DNA from 2 places in the Burkholderia sp. BCC0397 genome. Region 2 is predicted to be linked to the other one. Evidence: riboswitches for the same ligand, from Rfam matches in the RefSeq annotation. Region 2 holds a riboswitch; the other holds the start of a gene.
The links. Region 2 has a riboswitch for manganese ahead of HWX03_RS34880 (sodium:calcium antiporter). Riboswitches for the same ligand answer to the same signal wherever they lie in the genome.

Region 1 (6,911 bases), on a different contig from region 2:
AGCCGGCCTGCCCCGCTCCCGTCCGTCCTCGTTGCCGCGGCGCCCGCCAGCCCGCGCCGCGTGTCGTGCCGCGTCGTCCCGAACGGAGCGTGCTGATGGAAGCCTGGCTCGGCGATCTGCAGCAACTGCTCGCGCACGGCGAAGCGGCCGTGCTCGTGACGGTCGCGCACACCGACGGCTCCGCGCCGCGCGAAGCCGGCACCAAGATGCTCGTCACGCGCGACACGGCCCGCCATACGATCGGCGGCGGTCATCTGGAATGGAAGGCGATCGAGATCGCGCGGCACCTGCTGAAGGACGGCGCGCACGTGCAGCACGCACGCCGGCTCGAGCGGCTCGCGCTCGGCCCGAGCCTCGGCCAGTGCTGCGGCGGCGCCGTGGTGCTCGCGTTCGAGCGGCTCGACGTCGGCGATCTCGGCTGGATCATGTCGCTCGCGAAGCGCGTGGCGGCCGGCGCCGCGACCGTGCGTAGCGTATCATTCGGCCCCGCGCCGGGCGCGCCGCTGCTGAGCGAGCCCGAATCGGAAGCCGCGCGCGCCGACTGCCTGCTGTGGGAAACCGGCGGCGTATCGCTGATGACCGAAACGATCGCGCCGTATGCGTTCCCCGTCATGCTGTTCGGCGCCGGGCACATCGGCACCGCGCTCGTGAAGGTGCTGGCGACGCTGCCGTGCCAGGTGCGCTGGATCGACGGGCCCGATGCGGTGTTCCCGCCGGCCGACGCGCTCGCCGGCATCGGCAACCTCGCGATCGACGCGGCCGCTTCCCCGGCGGACGCGGTCGACGCAGCGCCGCCGCAGTCCTACTTCGTCGTGATGACGCACGACCACGCACTTGATTTCATGCTGGCCGAGCGCATCCTGCGACGCGGCGACTATGCGTACTTCGGGATGACCGGCTCGCACACGAAACGCGTGCAGTTCGATCACCGGCTCGCCGCGATCGGCATCGACCCGGCCCAGGTCGCGCGGATGCGCTGCCCGATCGGTGTCGAAGGCATCATCGACAAGGCGCCCGAAGTGATCGCGATCTCGGTGGCCGCGCAATTGCTGCAGGCCGTCGAGGCGAATACGTCCGCGCAGGCTTCCCCTACTTACTGACCGACCAAGAACGACGCCATGACCCCGACATTCAAGGACAAGATTGCCCGCGCGCCGAAAGCGGAGCTGCACATCCATATCGAAGGCTCGCTCGAGCCCGAACTGATTTTCGCGCTCGCGCAGCGCAACGGCGTGAAGCTCTCCTACGATTCGATCGATGCGCTGCGCGCCGCGTATGCGTTCACCGACCTGCAATCGTTCCTCGACATCTACTACGCCGGTGCGAGCGTGCTGCTCACCGAGCAGGATTTCTACGACATGACGGCCGCGTACTGCGAACGCGCGCTCGCCGACAACGTCGTCCACACCGAACTGTTCTTCGACCCGCAGACGCACACCGAGCGTGGCGTGCCGATCGACACGGTCGTCGCGGGCATCGAGCGCGCACTCGCCGATGCCGAGCAGCGCGGGCTGTCGAGCAAGCTGATCCTGTGCTTCCTGCGCCACCTGTCCGAAGAAGACGCGCTCGCGACGTTCGAATCCGCGTTGCCGCTGTTCGAACGCTATCGTCATCGCCTGATCGGCGTGGGCCTCGATTCGTCCGAGCTCGGCCATCCGCCGACGAAGTTCGCCCGCGTGTTCGAGAAGGCACGCGCGCTCGGGCTGAAGCTCGTCGCGCATGCGGGCGAGGAAGGCCCGCCCGCCTACATCTACGAAGCGCTCGACGTGCTGAAAGTCGACCGGATCGACCACGGCGTGCGCAGCATCGAGGATGCGGCGCTCGTCGAACGCCTCGCGAAAACGCGCACGGCGCTCACCGTCTGCCCGCTGTCGAACCTGAAGCTGTGCGTGTTCGACGACATGGCGAAGCACACGCTGAAGGCGCTGCTCGACCGCGGCGTGGCGGTAACGATCAACTCCGACGATCCGGCCTATTTCGGCGGCTACGTCAATGAAAACTACTTCGCGACGGCCGAAGGGCTGCAACTCACGGATGCCGAAGTCCATGCGGTGATCCGCAACGGCTTCGAGGCGTCGTTCATCGAACCGGCGCAGCGCGACGCACTGTACGCGCGCCTCGACGCGTACTGGCAGGCCGCGTGACGGCCCGCATCGAGGCACGCTAGACAGATGAGACACGGCAACGGCATCCGCTTCGCGATCACCGGTTCGGCCTTGCGCCGGGCCGGCCGCCTGCATGCATGCGGAGCGACGGCGCAGCCCGTCGTCGCTCGCACGCGCGGGCCGTCGCGGCTTGCCGTGCCGTTCGGCGTCGTACCGGCTGCGGGCGCACCGGTTGCGGGCGTACCGGCTGCGGGCGCAACGGCCGCGAGGTGCACGGGCAACCACGCGCGGGCGGCTTCGGCCGCCACGTTCGCCTGCGCCGTCGCCTTCGGCCATGCCGCACGCCGCGTGCCGCCGCCGCTCGCGAAGCACCGTCCCGCCGCCGTGCGGCGTCGCTCGCTTTCTTCTGTTCGCCTTACCTTGATGCAGGACCCTTCGTCATGACGCAAACCGCTTTCCGTTCCCAACTGCTGACCTTCAACGGCGACCCGGCGCAATCGAGCCAGGCCGCGAACTACGAGACCGACGGGCTCCTGATCGTCGACGACGGCAAGGTCGTCGCGGCCGGCCCGTATGCGCCGCTCGCCGCGACGCTCGCACGCGATGCGGTGGTCCACGACCTGCGCGACAAGCTGATCGTGCCCGGCTTCATCGACACGCACATCCACTATCCGCAGACGGACATGATCGCGTCGCCGGCGCCGGGCCTGCTGCCGTGGCTCGACAAGTACACGTTCCCGACCGAGCGCCAGTTCGGCGATCCCGAGCATGCGCGCGAAGTCGCCGACTTCTTCGTCGACGAACTGCTCGCGTGCGGCACGACGAGCGCGCTCGTCTACTGCACGGTGCACAAGCAGTCGGCCGATGCGCTGTTCGCGGCGAGCGACGCACGCGACCTGCGAATGATCGCGGGCAAGGTGCTGATGGACCGCAATTGCCCCGACTTCCTGCGCGACACCGCGCAGTCGGGCTATGACGACAGCGCCGAGCTGATCGACCGCTGGCACGGCAAGGGCCGCCAGATGTACGCGCTCACGCCGCGCTTCGCGCCGACGTCGACCGAGGCGCAGCTCGAGGCATGCAGCGAACTCGCGCGCCGCCATCCGGACGTGTTCGTGCAAAGCCACGTCGCGGAAAACGTCGACGAGGTGAAATGGGTGGCCGAGCTGTTCCCCGGCCACCGCAGCTATCTCGACATCTACGACCGTTACGGGCTGCTGCGTCCGCGCGCGGTGTACGGCCACTGCATCCACCTCGACGACGAGGATCGCCGCCGGATGGCCGAGACGCGCACCGTCGTCGCGCACTGCCCGACGTCGAACTTCTTCCTCGGCAGCGGGCTGTTCGATTTCGACAAGGCCGGCGAATACGACGTGCCCGTCACGCTCGCGACCGACGTCGGCGGCGGCACGTCGTTCTCGATGCTGCAGACGATGAACGAGGCGCACAAGGTCGCGCGGCTGTCGGGCCATCACCTGACCGCCACGCGGATGTTCTGGCTCGCGACGGCCGGCGCCGCGCAGGCGCTCGACCTCGCGGACACGGTCGGCACGCTCAAGCCGCGCACCGAAGCCGACTTCGTCGTGCTCGATCCGCAGGCGACGCCGCTGCTCGCGCGCCGCACGAAGCGCGCGGATTCGCTCGAGGAACTGCTGTTCGCGTTCGCGCTGCTCGGCGACGATCGCGCGGTGTACCGCACCTATGCGGCCGGCGAACTCGTGCACAAGCGTGGCGCCGCGCGCCGCCCGGCCGTCGCGTAACGCCCCGCGGGCACTCCGTTCCGGCAGCGCGGCAGCTTCGCCGCCGTGCATGCCGGCAATCGAAGCCGCTCCGGCGCGCCGCACGGCGGCCCGGCCGCTTTCCGGCGTGCAACCCGCCGTGCTAGAATTCGCCGCTCATTGGGGAGTAGCCGCTCCGCTCGATGTCCCGCGCCACCGGCGCGCATCGTGACGGAGGCGTCCGTCAACAGACTTGGCCGTTCGGCCATGGCGGACGCAGCCACGTTGGCCTGGCGAGACCGATGATTCACAGTGCGCCGCATCAGGGCCCGGCGCGCCGTGGATCGTCGCTCGCACGCACAACAATGGCCCGTGGAACCCCATCCGTGTCTCAAGCCTTCCTGATCTCCACCGGCGCCGTCGCCCTCGCTGAAATCGGCGACAAGACCCAACTGCTTTCCCTCGTGCTGGCCGCGCGCTATCGCAAGCCGGTGCCGATCATTCTCGGCGTGCTCGTCGCGACGCTCGTCAATCACGGATTCGCCGGCGCGCTCGGCGAATGGCTGGGCGTGCTCGTCACGCCGTCGATCATGCGCTGGACGCTCGCGCTCTCGTTCATCGCGATGGGGCTGTGGATCCTGGTGCCGGACAAGCTCGACGAGGACGAAGCCAATGCGACCCGCTCGCGGCTCGGCGTGTTCGGCGCGACGCTGGTGGCGTTCTTCCTCGCGGAGATGGGCGACAAGACGCAGATCGCGACCGTCGCACTGGCCGCGCGTTTCCAGGATTACATCGGCGTCGTGGCCGGCACGACCATCGGAATGATGCTCGCGAACGTGCCGGCGATCCTGCTCGGCGACCGCTTCGCGCACCGTCTGCCGACGAAGCTCGTGCACGGAATCGCGGCCGTGCTGTTCGTCGTGCTCGGCGCGCTGGCGCTGCTGGGTATCGGGGTCTGACGGAAAGGCAGGTGGCCGGCGCGGCCGGGCGGCCGCGCCAGGATGGATGCCGCGTTACTTCGCGACGGCGGCGCCCGAGGCGGGTGCCGCCGGCACCGCGCGCTCGTTGGCGGCCGGCGCCGCCGGCCCGCCACGCTTGTCGACCGGCAGCCGGACCGAGCGGACGGCCCCGTTCGACAACGGGAAATCGGCGAGCGCGCTACGCGCGAGGAACGGCATCGCGTACAGCAGCGTGCCGTTGTCGCCGGTCGTGCGCGCGGACACGTTGTAGACCTCCTTGCCCGTCGCGCGCTCGGTAATGCGGATGCCGAGCACGTAGTCGAACACCTGGTACGTCTGCGCGACATAGCCGGCCGGCATCGGCCCCCAGGGGCCCCACGGACCCCACGGCCCGCGCCGCCAGTACGGCCCGGGCGCGAACCACGGATCGTAGTAGACCGGCTGCGGCACCGTCACGAGATCGCTGCCGACTGAATAGGTCAGCCCGACGAGATAGCGTGCCTGCGACGGCGGCACCTGCCGGAACGCATACGCGGACAGCTCGTTCGCGACGATCGGCTCGTAGGTCGACTGCTCGATGCTGTTCTTCTGCGCATCCGTGCGCGTGAACGCATAGGTGCGTGTCGCGTCGCTGCCGCTCCAGTCGGAGAAGGCCGTGACCTGGGTGGTCACGTAGCTGGTGCAGCCGGTCAGCAGCGCGACGCACAGCGCCGCCGCCCAGCCCGCACCGCGAAAAATCCATTCGCGTTTCATGTTGATCCTCGTCGATCCGTCACCCGTTCGTCGCCCCGCGCGAACCCCAACGGGATGCCGATAATACGCGGACTGCCGAAAGCGGTAAAAAGTTCGCCCGGCACGCAGCCGCCAGCCTTTGTACAATGGCCCGGTTCGCCTGGCCCGCGCGACGGGCCCGTCCCCCACTCCACCGATCTCGACGACCATGTCCGACAACGCTTCCTCCACCGTGATCCGCCGCGCCGACTACACGCCGCCGGCCTTCCTCATCGATTCCGTCGCACTCGAATTCGATCTCGCGCCGGCCCGCACGATCGTCAGGAACACGATGCGCGTGCGCCGCAATCCGGATGCCGCGCCCGCGCCGCACCTGGAGCTGATGGGCGAAGCGCTCGAATTCGTCGGCGCGCAGCTCGACGGCGCATCGTACGGCGCGGTGCGCGCGCACGAACACGGCCTGACGGTCGAGAACGTGCCCGATGCGTTCGAGCTTACGCTCGACAGCGCGTGCGCGCCGGACCAGAACACGACGCTGTCGGGCCTGTACGTATCGAGCGGCAACTTCTTCACGCAGTGCGAAGCCGAAGGCTTTCGCCGCATCACCTACTTCCTCGACCGCCCCGACGTGATGGCGTCGTACACCGTCACGCTGCGTGCCGACAAGGCCGCGTATCCGGTGCTGCTGTCGAACGGCAACCTCGTCGATTCGGGCGACCTGCCCGACGGCCGCCACTTCGCGAAGTGGGAAGACCCGTTCCGCAAGCCGAGCTACCTGTTCGCGCTGGTCGCGGGCAAGCTCGTCGCGATCGAGGAAACGATCACGACCGGCTCCGGCAAGGAAAAGCTGCTGCAGGTGTGGGTCGAACCGGCCGACCTCGACAAGACGCGTCACGCGATGGATTCGCTGATCCACTCGATCCGCTGGGACGAAAAGCGCTTCGGCCTCGAACTCGATCTCGACCGCTTCATGATCGTCGCGGTCGGCGACTTCAACATGGGCGCGATGGAAAACAAGGGGCTCAACATCTTCAACACGAAGTACGTGCTGGCGAACCCCGAGACCGCGACCGACACCGATTTCGCGAACATCGAGTCGGTGGTCGGCCACGAGTACTTCCACAACTGGACCGGCAACCGCGTGACCTGCCGCGACTGGTTCCAGTTGAGCCTGAAGGAAGGCCTGACGGTGTTCCGCGACCAGGAATTCTCAGCCGACATGGCCGCAGGCGACGACGTCGAATCGGCGGCCCGCGCGGTGAAGCGCATCGAGGACGTGCGCGTGCTGCGCCAGCTGCAGTTCGCCGAGGACGCCGGCCCGATGGCGCACCCGGTGCGCCCGGAGAGCTACGTCGAGATCAACAACTTCTACACGATGACGGTCTACGAGAAAGGCT
Region 2 (6,911 bases):
TCGATGCGGCGATCAAGCGCCTGCGCGCAAAGATCGACAACGCGTACGAGACGAAGCTGATCCATACGATCCGCGGCATGGGCTACGTGCTCGAGGATCGTTCGTGATCGCAAGCCCCGCTTCGTATTCGCTGCTGCGGCGCCTGACGCTCGCGTTCGCCGCCGTCGCCGCGCTCGTGTTCGCGCTGACCGGCGCGTATCTCTACCGCTCGCTGTCCGCCGAACTGACGCGGCGCGACGACATCGAGATTTCCGGCAAGCTCAACCAGTTCCTGCAGCTCGCACGCGCCAGCGGCTCGACGGCCGCGCTGCGCGCCGATCCGGCCGTGTTCCATGACGTGCTGCTGTCGCATCCGGGCGTCTATCTCGGCATCTACGACGCACAACACCGCCCGCTCGTCGAGCATTCCGACGAAGCCGGCAACACGCTCGCGTCGGTGATCGCAACATCGCATCCGGCAGGCCGCGCCAGCGGCCCGTTCACGTGCGCGCCGCCCGGCATCGGCCCGTCGCGCTGCGTGTATGCGCGCGAAACGCTGCCGTCCGGCGAAGCGATCCAGGTCGCGCTCGCGCGCACGGCAACCGATCGGCAATCGCTGCTCGAAAGCTATCGCGTCGACATCTGGCTCGCGGCGGCCGTCGGTGCGCTGCTGGTCGGCGCGCTCGGCTACGCGGTCGCGTCGCGTGGCCTGCGCCCGGTCGAAAGCCTCGGCCGGCAAACGTCGCGTATCGAGGCGCACAACCTGAACGCGCGCCTCGACGCGCGCGGCGGCCCGGTCGAGTTGCACGAGCTCGCCACGTCGGTGAACCGGATGCTCGACCGGCTCGAGCGCGCGTTCGTGCGGCTGTCGCAGTTCTCATCCGATCTCGCGCACGACATGCGCACGCCGCTCGCGAACGTGATCAGCTCGTCGCAGGTCACGCTGTCGCGCGCCCGCACGTCCGACGAATACGAAGCGCTGATCGAATCGAACATCGAGGAATGCGAGCGGCTGCAGCGGATGATCGAGAACATGCTGTTTCTCGCGCGCACCGACAACGCGCGGCAGCACCTGAAGACCGCCGAACTCGACGCGGGCAACGAATTGCGCCGGCTCGCGTCGTATTTCCAGGCGCTGGCCGACGAAGCCGGCGTGCGTATCGACGTGCGTGGCGAAGCGCCGGTCGTCGCGGACGCGACGCTGTTCCGGCGCGCGGTGAGCAACCTCGCGTCGAATGCGCTCGAACACGCGGAAGCCGCGTCGACGATCGAGCTGGCCGTGTCAACCCAGGGCGGTTACGCGGTCGTCGAAGTCACGAATCGCGGCGTCGCGATTCCGCCCGAACAGGTCGACCGGATCTTCGAGCGCTTCTACCGGATTGATTCGTCACGGCACGGCGCGGCGCGCAACGCGGGGCTCGGGCTCGCGATCGTGAAGTCGATCATGGAGCTGCATCGCGGCAAGGTGGAGGTCGCGAGTTGCGACGGGCGCACGACGTTCGCGCTCTACTTTCCGCGCGGCACGGGCAGATAGGCCATGCGCCGCCGCATTCAGCGCTGGCGATCCTGCACGGCGCTAAACGACCTGCGAACGCAAACGAGCAGCAGGATGGTCGCCGCGCTGAATACGGCCCCCGCGTAGAACGTCGCGGCAGCGCCCGCCCGGTCCCACAGGACGCCCGCGACGACGCTCGATACGAGCGTCACGATGCCGCTGATCAGGTTGAACACGCCGAACGCCGTCCCTCTCAATTCGGCCGGCGCGGCCTGCGCGACCATCGTCGCGAGCAGCCCTTGCGTCATCCCCATATGGAGCCCCCACAGCGCGACGCCGACGAGCACGGTCGGCCAGTGCGCGGCGTGTGCCAACACGATATCGGCGGCGATCAGCAGGACGAGCCCGACCACCATCAGTTTCGTGTGGCTCGTCGTATCGGCGAGCTTGCCGAACGGGTAAGCCGACAATGCATACACGACGTTCATCGCAACCATCACGAGCGGCACGAGCGCGACGGGCACGCCGCTGCCCATCGCGCGCAGCACCAGAAACGCCTCGCTGAAACGCGCCAGCGCGAACACGCCGCCGACGGCCACGACCCACCAGTAGCGGGCGCCGAGTTGTGCGACGACTTCGCGGCGAATCGGGTTCACGCGCTTCTCGCCCGGCGCATGCGCCGGTTCGTCGATGCCGAACGCGAGCAGCGCCACGGCGAGCACGCCGGGAATCACGGCCAGCCAGAACGCGAGGCGGAAATCGTCGCGCCACACCAGCATGATGACGACGGCCAGCAGCGGCCCGAGGAACGCGCCCACCGTGTCGAGCGACTGGCGCAACCCGTACGCAGCGCCGCGCAGGTGAACGGGCGTGACGTCGGCGACGAGCGCATCGCGCGGCGCGCCGCGAATCCCCTTGCCGACCCGGTCGACGATCCGCGCGGTCACCACGACGCCGATCGTCGGCGCGATCGCGAACAGCGGCTTGCTGAGCGCGCCGAGCGCGTAGCCGGTCACCGCCAGCCATTTGCGATTGCGCAGGTAGTCGCTCAGCGTGCCGGAGAACACCTTGACGACCGGCGACGTCGCCTCGGCGATCCCTTCGATCAGGCCGATCGTCGTCGCGCTCGCGCCAAGACCCGCCATCAGGAACATCGGCAACAGGCTGTGGATGATTTCGGACGACACGTCCATCAGCAGGCTGACACAGCCGAGCACCCACACGCTGCGCGGAATCTGGCGAAGAATGCCGGTCGATGAGTCGGTCTGCATGGGTCGCTCCCCGGTTCAGGAATCCTGAAGCTGAATGCCTGTGATGCTACCGCACGCCCGTGACCCTGATCGCACGCCGCAGGAACGCGTGCGCCCTTGCTATTCCGCCATGTCGCGCCGCAGCTTCGCCTGCCGGCGCGTACGGTCGTTCAGTATCTGGTGCCGGCGATGGTCGGTCAGCTTCTTCCAGTCGCGTGCCTCGTCGCGCGTGCGCAGGCAGCCGACACAAAAGCCCGTGCGGCCGTCGAACGCGCAGAGATCGATACACGGCGATTTCACGGCCACGATCAGGCCGCCTTCGCAGGTGTCAGCACTTCGACGGTCACGTGAGACACGCCGTCGAAGCCCGCGACCAGCGCATGATAGAAACTCGCATCGCGCGCGGTGTCGCCCGATTCGACCGACACGATCGCGCTCATGTGCCCGGGGCCCACGCGCCACACATGGAGATCGTTGACCGTGTCGCCGAGCGCCTCGATCGCGCGGCGCACGTTGTCCGTCAGCTTGCGATCGACGTTGACGTCGAGCAAGACACCGCCCGTATCGCGTATCAGCCCGTACGCCCAGTTGGCGATCACCAGCGCGCCGACGATGCCCGCGAGCGGGTCCATCCAGACCCATCCGAACGCGCGCGCGAGCAGCAGGCCGACGATCGCCAGCACCGACACGGCCGCGTCGGCGATCACGTGAACGTAGGCCGACCGGATGTTGTGGTCGCGATGCGCGGCCGAGTGCGAACCGTGACCATGATGCGCGTGGTGCGCGTCGTCGTGGTCTTCGTCTTCGTGATGATGATCGTGCCCATGCGCATGATGATGGCCGTGCCCATGCCCGTGATGGTGATCGCCGCTCAGCAGCCACACGCTGGCGAGGTTCACGGCGAGCCCCAGCACGGCGATCGGAATCGCTTCGTCGAAGTGAATCGGCACCGGCGCCAGCAGGCGCGCGATCGCCTCATAGCCGATCAGCAACGCAATCATCGCCAGCACGATCGCGCTCGTGAAGCCGGCCAGGTCGCCGAGCTTGCCGGTGCCGAACACGAAGCGCGGATCGTCGGCGTAGCGGCGCGCATAGGTATAGGCCAGCGCGGCGATCAGCATCGCGCCCGCGTGCGTCGACATGTGCAGGCCGTCGGCGACCAGCGCGAGCGAGCCGAACAGCGTGCCGCCGACGATCTCGGCGATCATCATCGCCGTGCACAGGCCGATGACCATCCACGTCTTCCGCTCGTTGCGCGCGTGGGCGGCGCCCAGAAACGCGTGACTGTGCACGCCGCCGGCCGACGTGCCGTTGAATTCGTTCATGTTCCGATCCGTTTACTTGAAATAGCTGTGCACGACATCGATCAGCTGCTCGGTCGCGCTGCCTTCGTGGGCGTCGGGCGTGTCCGCATCGACGAGATGCGACCGGATGTGGTCTTCCAGCACGACGGCCAGCAGGCCATTCATCGCGCCGCGGCAGCTCGTGATCAGTTGCAGCACGTCGTTACAGCCGCGCTCGTCTTCCAGTGCCCGCTCGATCGCTTCGACCTGTCCCTTGATACGGCGCACGCGGTTCAGCAGCTTCTGTTTTTCGCGAACGGTATGACTCATCGATGGCTCCTGTATAGGGTAGGGGAGTATATCTTCGGAAGGCTACCCCTATAGGGTGGAGGGGTATATTTTTCGAGACGAAGGCTTGTCGAAAGAAAACCGCTCGGCTAGACTGCTTTCCGTCTTTGGGGAGTAGCCTGCTTTCCGTCCCCGGAAAGCGAACGCGTCAACACACTCGGCTTGCGGCCGTGGCGCGTTCGGCCTGATCGGCTTGGCGAGACCATCGGCACATCGCGTCGTTCCTGGTCGGACGGCGGCGGATGTGCCATGGTTCGTCAGCGTCCGACCACGGAGTCCCCATGTTCCTCCCCGCTCTCGTTCTCCACGCCACCGCTGCCTGCGGAGGTGCCGCATGACCTTCATGTTCGTCGAACTGGCGTTCATGCTGATCGTCATCCTCGTCGCGGCCGAACTCTTCACCAATGCGCTCGAACATCTCGGCGAACGCCTGAAGATTTCCGAAGGCGTGACCGGCTCGCTATTCGCGGCCGTCGGCACCGCGCTGCCCGAAACGATGGTGCCGCTGCTCGCGCTGGCCGGCGGCACGTCGAACCAGGCCGTGAACGAGGAGATCGGCGTCGGCGCGATTCTCGGCGCGCCGCTGATGCTCGCGACGCTCACCACGTTCCTGATGACGCTCGCCGTGATCCGCTCGCGCGGGCTGCGCGGCACGATCGCGCCCGAACGCACGGGCTTCGTGCGCGACATGAACACCTTCCTCGCCGCATTCTCGCTGGCGACCGTCGCGATGTTCGTCCCGCATCACAACTGGGCCGTGCGCGCGCTGCTCGCCGCGATGCTGGTCGGCCTCTACGTGATGTACGTCGTGATGACGTTCCGCGCGTCGACCCAGCTCGTCGATGCCGGGCACGGCACCGAGGCGCCGCACGCGATGTTCCTGTCGCGCGTCGGCCTGCCGACCAACCTGGCGACGATCGTGCTGCAACTGCTGATCGGCGTCGCGCTGCTGGTCGGCGGCGCGAAGGGCTTCATTCACGGCGTGGAAGGCGTATCGCACGTACTCGGCGTGTCGGCGCTGCTGCTGTCGCTGATCATCGTGCCGATCGCGACGGAACTGCCCGAGAAGGTCAACAGCGTGCTGTGGATCCGTCGTGGAAAGGACACGCTCGCGTTCGGCAACATCACCGGCGCGATGGTGTTCCAGGGTACGTTGCTGCCGGCGATCGGCATCATGCTGACGCCGTGGGAGCCGCGCCCCGAAGTGCTGACCGGCGTGATCATCACGCTCGCGGCGGCGGCGTGGCTGCGCGTCAATGCGCGCACGCGCGGGCTCGCGCTCTGGGCGTTGCTCGCGAACGGCGCGGGTTATGCGGGGTATCTGGTGTTGACGCTGACGCGATAAATGCCGGTCGGGCGCGCCGACCGGCGGACACGTCGGTGCGGCGCGTTTCATCGCGCCGGATGCGGGCGACGGCAACGCCCGCATCCGGACGATCAGGAACCCTTGACGAGCCTGACGATCGTCAACGTGCCATCGACCTTCTCGATCCGCACCTTGACCTTGTCGCCCGCATGCGCTTGCGCGAGCATCGCCGCGTCCTTCGCCTTGAACGCCATCGTCATCGGCGGCATCCCGACGTTCTCCAGCGCGCCGTGCTTCAACGTGATCCTGCCGCTCGCGGCATCGACCTTCTTCACCTCGGCGTCGGTCAGCGCGGCGTTCGATTCCGCCGCGCCGTCCGACGACATCTTCATGCCGGACATGTCCATGCCCGACATGTCGCCGGCGGCAACGGCCGGGACGGCGAAAGCGCCGCACGCGAGAACGGCGGCGGCAGTGGCGATCAGTTGATTCATCTTCATCGTGATTCTCCGGTGGGAATGGATGGCACGTTCGTGCCGGAAGGAACTGCATCGGAATGCCGCGTGCGGCCCGCGCTTCGCGCGCGACGGCGCTGAAGCAGAAGCCACGCGGCGGGAATGACGAACATCGACAGCAGCGGCGCCGTGACCATGCCGCCGACCATCGGCGCGGCGATGCGCTGCATGACTTCGGAACCGGCGCCGTGGCCGATCATGATCGGCACGAGCCCGGCGAGCACGACGGCGACCGTCATCGCCTTCGGGCGCACACGCAGCACCGCGCCTTCGCGAATGGCGTCGAGCAGCAACGCATCGGTCAGCGGTTCGCCGGCATCGAGCCGGCGCTGCAGCGCGCCCTTCAGGTACAGCAGCATCACGACGCCGAATTCGGCGGCCACGCCCGCCAGTGCGATGAAGCCGACCGACGTCGCGACGGACACCGCATGGCCGAGCGCCCACACGAGCCAGAACCCGCCGACCAGCGCGAACGGCACCGTCGACATCAGCAGCAGCGCGTCGGCCGCCGAATCGAACGTGACGAACAGCAGCACGAAGATCACGACGAGCGTGACGGGCACGACGGTGCGCAGCGTCGCCGCCGCGCGTTCGAGATACTCGAATTGCCCCGACCACGCGATCGAATAACCGGGCGGCAACGCGACCTGCCGTGCGACGGCCTGCTGCATCGCACGGACGGCCGTGCTCAGGTCGGCACCGCGGAGATCGACGTACACGTAGCCGGACAGCCGT

Region 1: another riboswitch for manganese. It lies ahead of HWX03_RS11725 (TMEM165/GDT1 family protein); the one in region 2 lies ahead of HWX03_RS34880 (sodium:calcium antiporter).

The regions. Positions count from the first base shown of each region.
Region 1 is NZ_CADFDL010000003.1:347,174-354,084, forward strand. Features, by position in the region: gene xdhC (xanthine dehydrogenase accessory protein XdhC) at 96-1,100, shown strand; gene HWX03_RS11715 (adenosine deaminase) at 1,119-2,144, shown strand; gene guaD (guanine deaminase) at 2,546-3,865, shown strand; yybP-ykoY riboswitch at 3,994-4,168, shown strand; gene HWX03_RS11725 (TMEM165/GDT1 family protein) at 4,210-4,782, shown strand; gene HWX03_RS11730 (DUF4136 domain-containing protein) at 4,837-5,535, opposite strand; gene pepN (aminopeptidase N) at 5,723-6,911, shown strand, end outside.
Region 2 is NZ_CADFDL010000020.1:77,721-84,631, reverse strand. Features, by position in the region: gene HWX03_RS34910 (heavy metal response regulator transcription factor) at 1-107, shown strand, start outside; gene HWX03_RS34905 (heavy metal sensor histidine kinase) at 104-1,513, shown strand; gene HWX03_RS34900 (MFS transporter) at 1,531-2,745, opposite strand; gene HWX03_RS34895 (DUF1289 domain-containing protein) at 2,845-3,030, opposite strand; gene dmeF (CDF family Co(II)/Ni(II) efflux transporter DmeF) at 3,033-4,049, opposite strand; gene HWX03_RS34885 (metal/formaldehyde-sensitive transcriptional repressor) at 4,062-4,337, opposite strand; yybP-ykoY riboswitch at 4,453-4,620, shown strand; gene HWX03_RS34880 (sodium:calcium antiporter) at 4,690-5,700, shown strand; gene HWX03_RS34875 (copper-binding protein) at 5,793-6,161, opposite strand; gene HWX03_RS34870 (efflux RND transporter permease subunit) at 6,158-6,911, opposite strand, start outside.